Regions from separate parts of the Azospirillum sp. TSO5 genome, predicted to be linked through region 2. Evidence: riboswitches for the same ligand, from Rfam matches in the RefSeq annotation. Region 2 holds a riboswitch; the other holds the start of a gene.
What was found. A riboswitch is a leader RNA that binds a small molecule or an ion and turns the genes downstream of it on or off. The one in region 2 is predicted to bind glycine.

Region 1 (8,531 bases), on a different contig from region 2:
CTGTGCGTGACGCACGAGATGGGCTTCGCCAAGTCGGTCGCCGACCGCGTCATCTTCATGGACCGCGGCGAGATCGTGGAGCAGGACACGCCGGACGCGTTCTTCTCCAACCCCAAGTCGGAGCGCACGCGCCTCTTCCTCAGCCAAATTCTAAACCACTGATCCGGGCAGCAGGCCGGCGCTTCCGTCCGGCCTGCTATTTGGAAATAAAACACCTCGAGTTGGGGTGCGCGACGCAATGTCCTGTGGCGTCGCGCACCAGTTTGCGGTTCAATCGGTCGCCCGACGTGCTGTTCGACCGATCCGCTTACGGAGACCGAGGTTATGGACCTGCTTAGCCCCCGTCCCAGCGTTGGCCAGATCAAGCCGTACCGTCCCGCTCGCCCGCCTCGCGACGGCCGCCGGTGGATCGACCTGTCGCTGACCCACAATCCGCTCGGACCCAGCCCGCTGGCGCTGGACGCCTATTGCGAAGCGGCCACGCGCATCCATTGCTATCCCGACTGGGATCAGGAGCCGCTGCGCCACGCCATCGCGCGCCGTCATTCCATCGACGCCGACCGCATCGTCTGCACCGCCGGGTCGGAGGAACTGATCCATCTGGTCGCCCAGGCCTTCGCCGGTCCCGGTGACGAGGTTCTGTGCCACGAGCGGGGCTATCGCGGATTCCTCAAGGCGATCCGCGCCGCCGGGGCAACCGCAGTCGTGGCCGCGGAGCGCGACATGGTGGTGGATGTGGAGGCGATGATCGACCGCGCCAGCGAGCGCACGAAGATCTGTTTCCTCGCCAACCCCAACAACCCGACCGGCACCTACATTCCGGCCGAGGCGGTGCAGCGACTGCGCGCCGGTTTGCCGTCCACCACACTGCTGGTGCTGGATTCGGCCTATGCCGATTATTGCCGGATGCCGGACTACAGCGATGGCACGGAGATCGTCGAGAATTCGGACAATGTCCTGCTGATCCGCACATTCTCCAAGATGCACGGGCTGGCGGGTTTGCGGGTCGGCTGGGGTTATGGTCCCGCCACGGTGATCGAGGCGGTGAACGCCATCCGCGGCGCCTTCAACGTCTCGCTGCCCGCCCAACTGACCGCCGCCGCCGCTCTCAGCGATGCGGAGCATGAGGAGGCGACCTTCGCCCACAATGCGCGGTGGCTGCCCTGGCTGTCGCGCGAGTTGGAGCGGGTGGGGCTGCGCGTCTATCCCAGCGTCTGCAACTTCGTGCTGGCCCGCGTGCCGACCGATCCGTCGCTCGGCACCCAGGCGGTCATCGACCATCTCGCCCGCCGTGGCATCCTGGTGAAGCCGGTGACCGAGTATGGTCTGTCCGATTGCCTGCGCATCACCATCGGTCGCGAGGAGGAGAACAAGGCGCTGGTGGTGGCTCTGGCGGAGATTCTCGGTTGATCAGGCCGGCCGGAGGCTGCGACGGAACGACGCGAACAGAACGCACGGATTTTCGCCTCTTTTGATGCAGATCAACGAACGGTCTATGCGTTTCCGGATAAGGTCCTTCTTGTCTCTAACCCTCCCTGTATCACTGAGCCGGAGCATCCGCATGGATGTCTCCGGCTTTTTCTTTTCGGCCGGGGGGTGACGGAAAGTGCCTGTCCGTTGACCTGCATCAAGGCGGGAGGGGGTGGATGGGCGTAGACCTTTGACTGTCTCTAACCCTCCCTGTTTCACAGGAGGCCCCGGTTCCGGTGCCTCCTGTTTTTTTGTCCGCGTTTTGGACGGCAACGCCTACGAGGGCGGGCGTGTGCGATTCCAGCGCAGGACCAGCCCGACCACCGACAGCGGCACCACGATGACGGCGCCGATCAGGATGTAGGGCAGGGCCCAGCGGCCGGCGTCGATCATCAGTGCGGCGATGTCCTGCACCGTCTGCCAGCTGTTCGTCAGGATGCTGGCCGGATCGATGTGCAGGAACGACAGCACGAAGCCGACGACGAAGCACAGCACCAGCGTCCGAATGATCCAACCCACCAAGGCTTCACCTCACGCTCGTCACGGCGGAGCATGCGCTCCGCCTGAAGCAACGCGCCGCCCCGCGACCGGGTTCCGGCGCCGTCAAACGGCCTCCCGCTCCACCGATAACGCCCGCGGCAGCTTGAAGACGATGTTCTCCGTCGCCGTGCGCAACTCCTCCACCGTCACGTCGAAACGGGCGCGGGCGGCCTCGATGACCTCCTCCACCAGCACTTCCGGCGCCGATGCACCGGCGGTGATGCCGAGGCGGGCGACGCCGGACAGCGCGTTCCAATCGATGTCGTCGGCGCGCTGGACCAGTTGGGCGGCCGGGCAGCCATGGGTCTTCGCCACCTCCACCAGCCGCTTGGAGTTGGAGGAGTTCGGCGCCCCCAGCACCAGCAGCGCGTCCACCTTCGGCGCGATGGCCTTCACCGCCGCCTGACGGTTGGTGGTGGCGTAGCAGATGTCTTCCTTCTTCGGTCCGGCGATGGCGGGGAAACGGGCCTGGAGCGCGGCCAGAATCTCCGTCGTCTCATCGACCGACAGGGTCGTCTGGGTGGCGTAGGCGAGGTTTTCCGGGTCGCGGACCTCCAGCGTCGCCACGTCGGCCACCGTCTCCACCAGCACCACGGCGCCGTCGGGCAGCTGGCCCATGGTGCCGATCACCTCCGGGTGGCCGGCATGGCCGATCAGGACGATCTGCTTGCCTTCGTCGAAATGCCGTTCGGCCTCGCGATGCACCTTGCTGACCAGCGGGCAGGTGGCGTCGAGATAGAACAGCCCGCGCGCCTCGGCCGCCTGCGGCACCGATTTCGGCACGCCATGGGCGGAGAAGACCACCGGGCGGCCGTCCGGCACCTCGGTCAGTTCGTCGACGAAGACGGCGCCCTTGGCTTCCAGGCTTTCGACCACGAAGCGGTTATGGACGATCTCGTGCCGGACATAGACCGGCGCCCCATAGCGGTCGAGCGCCGTCTCGACGATCTGGATCGCCCGGTCCACCCCGGCGCAGAAGCCGCGCGGCGCCGCCAGCAGGATCGTCAAGGCCCGGGTGGCCTGGGGAGAGGTCGTGGTCATATGCGCTGTACCGCCCTTGCGTGGAGTGGGTCGCCCTTAGGTGGTCCTGCGCCAGACGGTCACAAGGGATAGAACCGCCGCGCGGTCTTGTGCCGGTCAAGCTGGGACACTAAAGTCGCGGTCCAACAGCCCGTCAACCGATCAGGCCTAACCGATGGACCGCCGCGACCGTAATATAGGAACCCCCGCCCGGAAAAGCCCGCTGGCGTCCCTCTTTGGGATGGGCCGCCCTGCGCTGCTCGCGGCCGGGGCCGTGCTGGTGCTTTCCGGCTGCTCCGGCATGGGGCTCGGGCCGACGAATCCGTCGGAGGCGGCGCTGGCCTGCCCGAAGGTCAACATCGTCCGCGACCTGCAGGAAGTGACGGTCTTCCGTCCCGGCGGCAAGGATCTGACCGATCTGGAGTCGCGCGCCGCCCTGGTCGATTTCACCGGCAACTGCGACTACACCAGCAGCGGCGTCACGGTGAACGTGAACGTCTATCTGGTGGCCGAGCGCGGCCCGGCCCTTCAGGGCAACACCGCCAAGTACCAGTATTTCGTAGCATTGGCCCAGCCGGACGACACGCTGGTGTCGAAGGCCTATTTCGACACCGACGTGACCTTCGTCCCCGGCCAGCCGCGCGCCGGCACCCGCGAGGAGCTGACCCCGAAGATCCCGCTGCCCAAGGACGCCAACGCCAAGGACTGGAAGATCTATCTCGGCTTCCAACTGACGCCGGAGCAGCTGAACTTCAATCGGACGCAGATGAAGAAGTAAGGTCGCTGTTGATCGGTGCCTGATCGTTGCCCTTTTTGCCGTCATTCCCGCGAAGGCGGGAATCCAGCCGCATCAAACGCTTGACCTGGAAGCCTGGATCCCCGCCTTCGCGGGGATGACGGCCGACGAGAGCGCGGGCTTGGCACCGGATCCGCTGATTGACAAACCTGTCTAATCGCGACAGTGTGCCGCCATCACGCCGATGATCCCTCGCGGGAGAGATCGCTTTTGAGCTTGTCGTAAATCGACAGGTTCTCAGGCGGCGCCGAAGGAGCAACCGCCCCCGGAAACTCTCAGGCAAAAGGACCGCAAGGGGATAAGGCAACTCTGGAAAGCAGCCTCGGCGCCCAGTCGCCGCGACTCACCGAAGGAGTAAACCGGGTGTCCGGCTCGACCGGACGGCGGTGAATCTCTCAGGTCCAAGACAGAGGGGGCAGCTTCCTGCATCGATCCCGATGCGGGCGCTGAAACCTTGTCGGAGGACCCGCGCGTGACCGAGGCCGCAACCGCTCTCAAGACCACTCCGCTGCACGCGCTCCATGTCGAGCTTGGCGCCCGCATGGTGCCTTTCGCCGGCTATGACATGCCGGTGCAGTATCCACTGGGCATCCTGAAGGAGCACCAGCACACCCGCGAAAAGGCCGGGCTGTTCGACGTGTCCCACATGGGGCAGGTCCGCCTGACCGGCACCGATCCCGCCGCCGCCCTGGAAACGCTGGTTCCCGGCGACATCAAGGGGCTGGCGCAAGGCCGCATGCGCTATACGCTGTTCCTGAACGAACAGGGCGGCATCCTCGACGACCTGATGGTGACCAATGCCGGCGACCACCTGTTCCTGGTGGTGAATGCCGCCTGCAAGGAGCAGGACGTCGCCCAGCTGCGCGAGAAGCTGGCCGGCAAGGCCGAGGTCGAGCTGCTGGACGATCTGGCGCTGATGGCGCTCCAGGGACCGATGGCGGCCGAGGTGATGGCCCGCTTCGTGCCGGAAGCCGCCACCATGAAGTTCATGAGCTACCTGTCCGCCACCTTCAAGGGCGTGCCGGTGATCCTGACCCGCTCCGGCTACACCGGCGAGGACGGCTACGAGATCTCCTGCGACAAGGGCGATGCCGAGATGATCGCCCGGGCGCTGCTGGGCGAGTCGGAGGTCGAGGCGATCGGGTTGGGCGCCCGCGACTCGCTGCGGCTGGAGGCCGGGCTCTGCCTCTACGGCCACGACATCGACACCACTACGACGCCGGTCGAAGGGGCGCTGGAATGGACGCTGCCGAAGCGCCGCCGCGCCGAGGGTGGCTTCCCCGGTTATGACATCATCCACCGGCAACTGACCGAGGGCGCCACGCGCCGCCGCGTCGGCATCCAGCCGGAAGGCCGCCAGCCGGCCCGCGAGCACACCGAAATCCAGGACGCGAACGGCAATCGCATCGGCGAGGTCACCAGCGGCGGCTTCGGCCCGACCGCTGGCGCGCCGGTCGCCATGGGCTATGTCGACATCGCGAATTCCGCGGTTGGCACGCCGCTGACGCTGATGGTGCGCGGCAAGCCGCTGCCCGCCCGCGTCGCCGCCACGCCTTTCGTGCCGCAACGCTATTACCGGGGCTGACGGAGCAGCACCACTCTCGGCCGTCATCCCCGCGAAGGCGGGGATCCAGGTCCGCTGGAGCGGCTGTTTCGGTAACGCCTGGATCCCCGCCTTCGCGGGGATGACGGTTCCGAGAAGTCTTGAACCACCTGCCAACGAACGATTTTCAGGAACAGGGAACCCTTCCGATGAGCAAGAAATTCACCAAGGACCACGAGTGGGTTCAGGTCGATGGCGATGTCGCCACCGTCGGCGTCACCGACTTCGCGCAGAGCCAGCTGGGCGACGTGGTGTTCGTCGAACTGCCCGAGGCCGGCCGCGTGCTGGAGCAGGGCAAGGAAGCCGCCGTCGTCGAATCGGTGAAGGCCGCCAGCGACGTGTACGCCCCGGTCTCCGGCACCGTGGTGGAAGCCAACCAGGCCCTGGTCGATGACCCGTCGATGGTCAACAGCGCCGCCGAGACTGATGGCTGGTTCTTCAAGGTCCAGTTGAAGGACGCCTCCGAGCTCGATGGCTTGATGGACGAATCGGCCTACAAGGCCTTCGTGGAGGAATCCCACTAACATGCGCTATCTGCCCCTGACCGAGGCCGACCGGCAGTCGATGCTGGAGGCCGTCCGCGCAACATCGGTCGAAGACCTGTTCCGCGATGTTCCAAAGGCGGCCCAACTGGCCGGCCCGATCGGGGGCTTGCCCAACCATATGGGCGAGCTTGAGGTCGAACGGCTGCTTGGCTCGATGGCGGCGAAGAACCTGCCGGCGGGATCGGTGCCGAGCTTCCTCGGCGCTGGCGCCTACCGCCACCATGTGCCGGCCACCGTCGACCATCTGGTCCAGCGCGGCGAGTTCCTGACCGCCTACACGCCGTACCAGCCGGAGGTGAGCCAGGGCACGCTGCAGGTCCTGTTCGAATTCCAGACCCAAGTCGCGCTGCTGACCGGCATGGATGTGGCCAACGCCTCGATGTATGACGGCGCCACCTCCTGCGCCGAGGCGGTGATGATGGCCAACCGCGTCACCCGGCGGAAGAAGGCGATCCTGTCCGGCGGCCTGCACCCGCACTACCGCGACGTGACCACCACCGACGCCCGCTTCATCGGCTTCGAGGCGGTGGCCCTGCCGGCCGCCCCGACTGGTGGCGAGGATCTGCTGGCGCTGGTCGACGACAAGACCTCCTGCGTCGTCGTGCAGAATCCCGACGTGTTCGGCCATGTCCGCGACTACACCGATCTGGCCGCCGCCTGCCAGGCCAAGGGCGCGCTGCTGATCGTCGTGGTGACGGAAGCGCTGTCGCTCGGCCTGCTGACACCGCCGGGCGACATGGGTGCCGACATCGTCGCGGCGGAAGGCCAGTCCTTCGGCAACGCGCTGAACTTCGGCGGCCCCTATGTCGGGCTGTTCGCGGTGAAGGACAAATATGTTCGCCAGATGCCGGGCCGCCTGTGCGGCGAGACGGTGGACGCCGATGGCCGCCGCGGTTTCGTGCTGACGCTCTCCACCCGCGAGCAGCACATCCGCCGCGAGAAGGCGACCTCGAACATCTGCACCAACTCCGGCCTGTGCGCGCTGGCCTTCTCGATCCATGTCAGTCTGCTGGGCGAGGCGGGGATCACGCAGTTGGCCCAGCTGAACCACGCCAAGGCGGTCCAGATGGCCGACAAGCTGGCGGCGGTTCCGGGTGTCGAGGTGCTGAACGACGGCTTCTTCAACGAATTCACCGTGAAGCTGCCGAAGCCAGCCGCCGCGGTGGTCGAGGAACTGGCCAAGCGGCGCATCCTCGGCGGTGTCCCGGTCTCGCGCCTCTATCCGGGCGAGATGGAAGACCTCCTGCTGGTCGCCGTCACCGAAACCAACACCGACTCCGACATGGACGCCTTCGTGGCCGCCTTGACCGAGGTTCTGGCATGAGCATGAACAACCAGGGCCGTCCCTCGGCCATCCCCGCCGGTAGCGCCGGGTTCGACAGCGTGACCGGAACCGTCACCGGCAACCGTGGTCTCCAGATCGAAGAGCCGCTGATCTTCGAACAGGACAGCGCCGGCCGCACCGGCGTCGACCTGCCCGACGTGCCGAAGGTGGCCTCGCGCCTGGGCGCGGTGAAGCCGCGCGCCAAGGTCGGGCTGCCCGGCCTCGCCGAGCCGCAGGTGGTCCGCCACTACACCCGCCTGTCGCAGAAGAACTACGCCATCGACAGCGGCTTCTATCCGCTGGGCTCCTGCACGATGAAGCACAACCCGCGCCTGAACGAGAAGATGGCGCGGCTTCCGGGCTTCTCCGACGTGCACCCGATGCAGCCGGTCAGCACGGTTCAGGGTGCGCTGGAGCTGATGGACCAACTGGCCCATTGGCTGAAGACGCTGACCGGCATGGCCGCCGTGACGCTGGCGCCCGCCGCCGGTGCCCATGGCGAGATGTGCGGCATCATGGCGATCCGCTCGGCGCATGAGGCGAAGGGTGACAGCGGACGCACCAAGATCCTGGTGCCGGAGAGCGCCCACGGCACCAATCCGGCGACCGCCGCCGCCTGCGGCTACAGCGTAGATGCCATCCCGGCGACCGCCGATGGCCGCGTCGATCTGGAGGCGCTGAAGGCCAAGCTCGGTCCCGACGTGGCCGGCCTGATGCTGACCAACCCCAACACCTGCGGCCTGTTCGAACGCGACATCATCGCGATCGCCGAGGCGGTGCATGAGGCGGGCGGCTATTTCTACTGCGATGGCGCAAACTTCAACGCCATCGTCGGGCGGGTGCGTCCGGCCGATCTCGGCATCGACGTCATGCACATCAACCTGCACAAGACCTTCTCCACCCCGCATGGCGGCGGCGGTCCGGGGTCGGGGCCGGTTGTGTTCGCGGAGTCGCTGGCGCCCTTCATCCCGGTGCCCTACGTGACGCATGGCAAGGACGGCTTCGCGCTGGTGGAGAACGCCGGCGACGGCCTGGCCTTCGGCCGCATGAAGGCCTTCCACGGCCAGATGGGCATGTTCGTCCGCGCGCTGTCCTACATGCTGAGCCACGGCGCCGACGGGCTGTGGCAGGCGTCGGGCGACGCGGTGCTGAACGCCAACTATGTCATGGCGCGGCTGGAGGACGTGATGACGGCCTCCTTCGAAGGGCCGTGCATGCACGAGTGCCTGTTCG
Region 2 (8,531 bases):
CTGCAGCTACAAATGCCGCTTCTGCGCCTTCTCCAAGGGAAAGACGAGCGAGGCGCTGCGCGGCAAGCCCTACGACCTGTCGCTGGAGGAGGTTGCCCGCCGCGCGCGCGAGGCGTGGGACCGCGGGGCCACCGAGGTGTGCATGCAGGGCGGCATCAACCCCGCCTATACCGGGGACACCTACCTCCGCCTGCTGCGCGCGGTGAAGGAGGAGGTGCCGGGGATGCACATCCACGCCTTCTCCCCGCTTGAGGTGTCGCAGGGGGCCGCGACGCTCGGGCTGCCGGTCCAGACGTTCCTTGAGATGCTGCGGGACGCCGGCTTGGGCTCGCTGCCCGGCACCGCGGCGGAGATCCTGGACGATCCTGTCCGGGCGGTCATCTGCCCGGACAAGCTGACCACCCGGCAATGGCTGGAGGTGGTGGAGGCGGCCCACCGCGTCGGCCTGCGCACCACGGCGACCATCATGTTCGGGCATGTGGAGACGCCGGCGTCCTGGGCCCGGCACCTCCTTCACATCCGCGACCTTCAGGAACGGACCGGCGGCTTCACCGAATTCGTGCCGCTGCCCTTCGTCCACATGGAAGCGCCGATGTCCCTCCGGGGGCAGGCGCGGACCGGCCCGACCTGGCGCGAGGTCCGCCTGATGCACGCCGTGGCGCGGCTGGTCCTGCACCCGCTGATTCCGAACATCCAGGCCTCCTGGGTCAAGCTCGGCGCCGAGGGGGTGGCGGCCCTGCTGCGCGGCGGGGTCAACGATCTCGGCGGAACGCTGATGAACGAGAGCATCTCGCGCGCCGCCGGAACCGAACATGGCCAGGAATTTCCCCCGGAGGACATGGAACAGCTGATCCGGTCGCTCGGGCGGCAGCCGCAGCAGCGGACGACGCTCTATGGACCGGTGCCGGCCGAACGACGGGCGCGGAGCTTCGACGCCCCGGCGCTGAGCGACATCGTGCTGACACCGGTGGCACCCCAGCGGCGCCGCGAGCCGGCGCCCAATCTCTGACCTCGACATTCCAGAAAAAGGGGCCTCCCATGCCTTCTCAGGCACACACCATAGCCGTCATCGGCGGCACCGGCGCGGAGGGCAGCGGTTTGGCGCTGCGCTGGGCGCAAGCGGGACATCGCGTGATCATCGGCTCGCGCGACGGCGCGAAGGCCCAGGCGGCCGCCGCGGAGCTTTCGGAAAGGCTGGGCGGCGGCGACATCCGGGGAGCGGAAAGCGCCGCCGCCGTCTCCGCCGCGGACATCGTCGTCCTGACCGTCCCGTTCGCCGCCCAGCGCCCGACCGTCGAAGGGCTGCGCGACCGGCTTCAGGGCAAGATCCTGATCGACGTGACGGTGCCCCTCGTCCCGCCCAAGGTGGCGCGGGTGCAGCTTCCGCCGACCGACTCCTGCGTCGTCGCCATCCAGGAGATGCTCGGCGACGGGGTGCGCGTCGTATCCGCTTTCCAGAACGTGTCGGCGCACAAGTTGAAAGACCTTGGCCGGACGATCGCCTGCGATGTGCTGGTCGCGGCGGACGACAAGGACGCGCGCAGGATCGGAATGGACCTGGCGGATGACGCCGGCCTCCGTGGGATCGACGCCGGTCCCCTGGCGAATTCGGTCGTTGCCGAAAGCCTTACCTCCGTGCTGATCTGGATCAACAAGACCTACAAGGTTCCGGATGCCGGCTTGATGATCACAGGACTCAAATGAGCGGACGGCTTGACGACGCAGGGCACGGGACCGGCTCGGCCCGGCTGGAGTTGCTGGCGCCGGGCAACGTCCCGCTCGTCGCGCCGGGCGATGACCTGGCGCGGCTGATCGTCGATGCCTTCGCCGCGGAGGCGGTGGAGCTTCGCACCGGCGACGTGCTCGTCCTGGCCCAGAAGATCGTCTCGAAGGCCCAGGGGCGCTATGCCGCGCTGGAGGAGGTCGAGCCCTCCGCCCGGGCCGTCGAGCTTGCGCGGACGGCGGGCAAGGACCCTCGGATCGTCGAGCTGGTGCTGCGTGAATCGCGCGAGGTCCTGCGCTGCGTTCCCGGCGTGATCGTCGTGGAGACCCGGCATGGCGTGGTGCTCGCCAACGCCGGGATCGACCGCTCGAACGTCGACCAGAGCGGGAGCGGGGAGCGTGTGCTTCTGCTGCCGGAGGACCCCGACGGAACCTGCCGTGACCTGAGACGTCGGCTTGCCGACCTGACCGGCGCCGATGTCGGCGTCATCATCAACGACAGCCTCGGGCGCGCCTGGCGCAACGGCACCGTGGGAACCGCGCTGGGCGTCAGCGGCCTTCCCGCGCTGGAGGATCTGCGGGGCAGCCCCGACCTGTTCGGCTACGACCTGCGGGCCACGGACGTGGCCGCCGCGGACGAGATCGCCGCGGCGGCCTCGCTGCTGATGGGGCAGAGCAACGAGGGCCGTCCCGTCGTGCTGGTGCGCGGCCTGCGCCACCCGCGGGGCGACGGGGCCGGCAGCGACTTGTTGAGACCGCGCGAGAAGGATTTGTTCCGATGATCATAGCACTGGCGGGCGGCGTCGGCGGCGCCAAGCTGGCGCTTGGACTCACGCGTGTCCTGGCGGCCGACGAACTGGCGGTCGTCGTGAACACCGGCGATGACTTCGAGCATCTGGGCCTGCACATCAGCCCGGACATCGACACGGTCACCTACACGCTTGCCGGGATCGCCAATCCGGAAACCGGCTGGGGGTTGGCCGGCGAGTCCTGGTCCTTCATGGCGGCGCTTGGCCGCCTGGGCGGGGAGACGTGGTTCCAGCTCGGCGACGGCGATCTGGCAACGCACATCGAGCGCACGCGCCGGCTTTCGGCCGGGGAGAGCCTGAGCGCGGTGACGGCCGCCCTGGCCCGCCGACTGGCCATTGCCCATCCCGTCTTACCGATGAGCGACGATCCCGTGCGCACCATGATCGTTTCCGGCGGTCGGACGCTGCCTTTCCAGGACTATTTCGTCCGTCTGCGCTGCGAGCCGACACTGGACTCCCTTGAGTATGCGGGAGGGCAGGGCGCGCGTCCGTCCCCGTCCTTCCTCGATCTGATGGAACGGCCGGACCTGGAGGGCGTCGTTCTCTGCCCTTCAAACCCATACCTGTCGATCGGCCCCATGCTGGCGATGCCCGCCGTCCGCGGCTGGCTGGAAGGCCGGCGCTCTCCCGTGGCCGCCGTGTCGCCCATCGTCGGGGGGCAAGCCATCAAGGGGCCGGCGGCCAAGATTTTGCGGGAACTCGGACAGGAGGTGTCGCCGGTTTCCGTCGCGCGCTTCTACGAAGGCCTGATCGATGCGCTCGTCATCGACGAGGCGGACGGAGGGCTGACGGCCGACATCGCGCGGCTCGGCATCCGGCCGGTCGTCACCCGCACCATCATGCGCGATCACGACGACAAGGAGCGTCTGGCCCGAGACTGCCTCGCGGCGGTGCGGGGAGTGTGACCATGCGCTGCCTCACGGTGATCGTACCGGTGAAGCCGCTGGAGGAGGGCAAGAGCCGGCTTCGCCCTCTGCTCTCGCCCGAAGAAAGGCGCACTCTCAACGGGATGTTCCTGCGGCGCACCCTGGCGGTGGCGGAGGAACTGGCGGGGACGAGCGCGACGATCGTGGTCAGCCGCAGTGAGGAGGTTCTAACGCTTGCCGCCCGTCGCTCCATGGTTGCGCTGCCCGAGGAACCGGGCTGCGACCTCAACGGCGCGCTGGAACAGGCGAGCCGCGTGGCCCGCGGCCGCGGAGCGACCGGCGTTCTCATCCTGCCTGTCGATCTCCCGCTGGCAACAGCATCGGCCATCCGGCGCGTGATCGCGGACCATCGCAGCCGGGCCGAAACGCGTTGCGTCTTGGTCTCCGATCGCACGGGTTTCGGAACGAACCTGCTGTTCCAGACCCCACCGGCCCTGGAACGATACTCCTACGGTGCGGGCAGCCTTCAGCTTCACCGCGGGGCTGCCGAGCAGGCGGGGTTGTCCACGGTGATCCGTCGCGATCCGGACCTCGCCTTCGACATTGATCGTCCGGAGGACCTTATCGGCTGGCGTGCGCGGACATGGAGGTAGCCCCAACGAGCTTCCCCTGGAGCAGTGGTCGGCTCGAAAATTCATGCGATCGGGAGCGGCACTTGGGACGCGCCCGCACGCAACGGAGCCGGCATTCAGGCGACGCTGCGCGGCGACATCCGGGGCGGGCGCGGTATCTGGAATTCTGTGGCGGAGAAAATGCTTGACCAGCCAATTTATCAGAAATACGGTTTGTATGCACCCGTTGACGTAGGCCGCAACCAACAAAGCAGCTTGGCCTTGCGATCCGCGCTGTCAACGGACGACACTTCAAGAGAAAAGCCGGGCCATCAGGCCAACATCGCGCGGGAGAGACCGGCCACGCCGGCGCCGAAGGAGCAACCGCCCCGGAAACTCTCAGGCAAAAGGACCGCGACGATGTATACGATCTCTGGAAAGAGGCGCATTCTGCGTCCGCCGACGGGATAACGCTCTCAGGCGAAAAGACAGAGGGGCACCAAATCGACTGGCTGCAAGGGCCACGTCAGGAGGAGCGCCTTGTCGAACGCAAACACCACATCAGCATCCGGAAAACCTCTCCGTTCGGTATCGGACGCCCCGATCAGCGTTACCGAATGTTTTTCGATCGGCATCGGGCCATCGAGTTCGCACACAGTTGGCCCGATGCGGGCGGCGCATCGGTTCGTAACGGAGCTGCTTGCCTCCGACGAGGCGACGAGGGTGACCGCAGTATCCGTGGAACTGTCCGGCTCTCTTGCGCTGACCGGCAAGGGACATCGCACCGACATCGCGGTCCTGTTGGGATTGTCCGGGTGCCTTCCCGACACCGTCGATCCGGATGCGGTCGACCTCATCGTTGAACAGATCCGCAGCAGTGGGCTTCTGCCGATCGGTGGACGGTTCCCCATCCCCTTCCGTGAAGAAGAACACCTTGTCTTCCGCTACGACCAGATCCTCGACGCACATCCGAACGGCATGCGCCTGAAAGCCTTTGATCGCGCCGTCCCGCTTCTCGAGCGCGAATACTGCTCGGTCGGGGGCGGCGCCATCGTCTGTCGCGACGACGCCCTGCAGCCGGCGGCCGACCACAACTTGCGGACCCCCCACCCGTTCGCGTCGGCGGCGGAACTGCTGGATTGCGGACGGCGGACCGGACGGTCCATTGCGGAGATCATGCTGGAGAACGAGCGTTCGCGGCGTGACGACACCGAAACCTTTGCTTTCCTTGACCGGGTCCGCGACGCCATGATGGCGAGCATCGAACGTGGCTGCGGCAGCGAAGGGATATTGCCGGGCGGGCTCAACGTCCGACGCCGGGCACCGGGTCTGTTCCGCGCCCTGTGCGCCGCCGGGAACCAGCTCGCCGATCCGTTGCACGCGCTCGATTGGGTCAGCCTTTACGCCCTCGCGGTCAACGAGGAGAACGCGGCCGGCGGGCGCATCGTCACGGCCCCGACCAACGGGGCTGCCGGCATCATCCCGGCCGTTCTCAAATACTACGAGACGTTTCACCCCGGCGCGAACCGCAACGACTCCCGAACCTTCCTCCTGACGGCGGCCGCCATCGGCGCGCTGTACAAGAAGCGGGCTTCGATCTCTGCGGCCGAAATGGGGTGTCAGGGAGAGGTTGGAGTCGCCTGTTCGATGGCGGCCGGCGCGCTGGCCGCCGTCCTCGGCGGTACCGCCGAGCAGGTCGAGAACGCCGCCGAAATCGGCATGGAACACAATCTCGGCCTGACCTGCGACCCGGTGCGTGGCTTGGTCCAGGTGCCGTGCATCGAACGCAACACGATGGGTGCGGTGAAGGCGATCAACGCGGCACGCCTCGCGTTGCGCGGCGACGGAACGCATCTCGTGCCGCTCGACGCCGTCATCGAGACCATGCGCCAAACCGGTGAGGACATGCGCTCTAAATACAAAGAAACCAGCCTGGGCGGACTGGCCGTGAACGTCGTCGCCTGCTGAGAACAACCGCCGGCTTGCCGGCTTTCGGGAGACTCCACAATGACTGGCCTTTTTGACCGTGCCCTTGGCACGGACGACCCGGTTGTGTCCGCAGCGATCCAGGCGGAACTGAAGCGGCAGCGCGATCAGATTGAGCTGATCGCCTCGGAGAACATCGTCTCGCCGGCGGTCATGCAGGCGATGGGAACGGTTCTGACGAACAAGTACGCCGAAGGCTATCCCGGCCACCGCTATTACGGCGGCTGTGAGCACGCCGACACCATCGAACGGACGGCAATCGACCGCGTCAAGCAACTGTTCGGCTGCGGCTACGCCAACGTTCAGCCGCATTCCGGGGCGCAAGCCAACGGAGCGGTGCTGCTGGCGCTCCTCCAGCCGGGCGACACCATCCTCGGCATGTCGCTGGAGGCCGGCGGCCATCTCACGCACGGTGCGCGCCCGACGCTGTCGGGAAAATGGTTCAAGGCGGTGTCCTACGGCGTGCGCCGGGACGATTGCCTGATCGACTATGTTGAGGTCGAAGCGCTGGCGACCGAACATCGTCCAAAGCTGATCATCGCAGGCGGATCAGCCGTTCCGCGGGTCATCGACTTTGCCCGCTTCCGGGCCATTGCGGATCGCGTCGGTGCTTACCTGATGGTGGATATGGCGCATGTCGCTGGTCTCGTCGCCGGCGGCGTCCATCCAAACCCGCTGTCGCACGCTCATGTCGTGACGTCGACCACGCACAAGACGCTGCGCGGGCCGCGCGGCGGAATCATCCTGTGCAATGACGAGGCAATGGCGGAGAAGATCAATTCGGCCGTGTTCCCTGGCCTCCAGGGCGGGCCGCTGATGCACATCATCGCCGCCAAGGCCGTCGCGTTCGGCGAAGCGTTGATGCCGGAGTTCAGGACCTATGCCGCCCAGGTGGTGACCAACGCGCGGGTTCTGGCCGAGACGCTGAAGGCGCGGGGCTACGATCTCGTCACCGGTGGCACCGACACCCATCTGGTCCTTGTTGACCTGCACTCCCACGGGGTGACCGGCAAGGCGGCGGAGGCCAGCCTCGAGCGCGCGCATCTCACCTGCAACAAGAACGGCATCCCTTTCGATTTGCAAAAACCCGCTATCACCTCCGGCATCCGGCTGGGAACGCCGGCCGGCACCACGCGCGGGTTCGAAGCGGCCGAGTTTGCCCGCATCGCGTCCCTGATCGCCGACGTGCTGGACGGTCTGGCGCGCAACCCGGACGACAACAGCACCGCCGAGACCATCGCCCGCCAAGGCGTCCTGGAACTCTGCCGTGCCTTCCCGATCTATGCCCGTTGAAGAATGGAGCCCATCGCAAAACGGCGGCAATTGCAATTGGCGTCGGCCCGAAGCGCGCCCCCGACCGCCTTGGACGAGGTGAAACCACACACGCCGCTCGGTTCCAACGAGACATCGATCCCGGCATGGTGGTGCATGGCTATCCCCCTTGATGCTTGGGGCCGAGCCGCTCGGCCGCCGTTGCCACACCATCCCTGTGGGGACGGCCGCCTGCCCAAGCCGGAGTTTGAGCTAAGGCCTGTTACGGCATCCAACGCGGCCGGTACCGGCGACGGAACCGGCCACCGGCGGATCATCGTCCAGTCCAGGCACCGCGATGCCGGGATCCTTTTCGTGAAGGTCACGACGCATGCGGGCGTGGCTGGCTCCGCTGAACAGTGTGCCGACCGTCTCCATCTCAAATCGAAACGATGGCCTTCGGGTCGTAGGATGCATCCAAGACATCGGCTCTGCCGATCCGATCGACACTCAAGGAAGCCGGATCGAACGAGAAGAGCACCCGGTTCTGTTGAAGATCGAGAGCGCTGTAGGCAAGCCGGCCGCCAACATCACTGAGATCGCCTGCCGCTGTCCAGCCTGGGCCTGAAGCGATGTCCTTGACCATGCGCGTACCAGCGGCGGTGCCATCGCTCATCCATAGCTGACGCCCGTCCCGGCCGTCGTCGGCGTTGAAGAACAGTTCCCCGCCCACCGCCGTCATATCGGAGATCGACGCTCCGGGAGCCCCCGGATTGACATCCCTGACCAGACGGGTGCCCTGTGCGGTTCCGTCGGAGGCCCATAGTTCCATGCCATGCTGGCCATCATTGGCCGCGAAGAACAGGGTGTCGCCAGCCGCGGTGAGGCTGTTGGGGTTCCATCCGGGAATCGGTGCGAAGCTCTTGATCTCCCTGGTGCCTGCGACCGTGCCATCCGACCTCCACAAAGAGAAGCCTGCGTTGAAGTAGAGCGTTCCGCCCATCGCCTCCAGGTCGTTGTCGAAGCCCTCGCGCGTGTCGGTGACCATGCCGCCCTTCAATGGAATCGTGCCGGCTTCAGTGCCGTCCGTCGTCCACAGGTATGTTTCGAAGTCCCCGGTCCCCGATGTCAGGAAAAGTCGGTCGCCGACCGCCGTCAAATGTCGCGGATCGCGCGCGAACGGCCCTCCCGGGTCGATGCTGCCGGGAATGAAATCCTTGACAAGCCTGGTTCCGGAAGGAGTTCCGTCGCTTTTCCAGAGAGCGACACCATGTGCGGCATCCCGT

Region 1: it holds a riboswitch for glycine, as region 2 does, so the genes downstream of both, gcvT (glycine cleavage system aminomethyltransferase GcvT) here and TSO5_RS14000 (L-serine ammonia-lyase) in region 2, are expected to answer to the same signal.

The regions. Positions count from the first base shown of each region.
Region 1 covers NZ_LGQY01000065.1:18,412-26,942, reverse strand. Annotated here, with positions in the region: gene TSO5_RS18105 (amino acid ABC transporter ATP-binding protein) at 1-162, shown strand, start outside; gene TSO5_RS18100 (histidinol-phosphate transaminase) at 325-1,410, shown strand; gene TSO5_RS18095 (hypothetical protein) at 1,747-1,989, opposite strand; gene ispH (4-hydroxy-3-methylbut-2-enyl diphosphate reductase) at 2,074-3,051, opposite strand; gene TSO5_RS18085 (lipoprotein) at 3,272-3,808, shown strand; glycine riboswitch at 4,012-4,127, shown strand; gene gcvT (glycine cleavage system aminomethyltransferase GcvT) at 4,299-5,411, shown strand; gene gcvH (glycine cleavage system protein GcvH) at 5,579-5,953, shown strand; gene gcvPA (aminomethyl-transferring glycine dehydrogenase subunit GcvPA) at 5,955-7,298, shown strand; gene gcvPB (aminomethyl-transferring glycine dehydrogenase subunit GcvPB) at 7,295-8,531, shown strand, end outside.
Region 2 covers NZ_LGQY01000046.1:49,348-57,878, reverse strand. Annotated here, with positions in the region: gene cofH (5-amino-6-(D-ribitylamino)uracil--L-tyrosine 4-hydroxyphenyl transferase CofH) at 1-1,009, shown strand, start outside; gene npdG (NADPH-dependent F420 reductase) at 1,039-1,704, shown strand; gene cofE (coenzyme F420-0:L-glutamate ligase) at 1,701-2,504, shown strand; gene cofD (2-phospho-L-lactate transferase) at 2,501-3,436, shown strand; gene cofC (2-phospho-L-lactate guanylyltransferase) at 3,439-4,050, shown strand; glycine riboswitch at 4,347-4,433, shown strand; gene TSO5_RS14000 (L-serine ammonia-lyase) at 4,612-5,976, shown strand; gene glyA (serine hydroxymethyltransferase) at 6,016-7,287, shown strand; gene TSO5_RS13990 (ELWxxDGT repeat protein) at 7,685-8,531, opposite strand, start outside.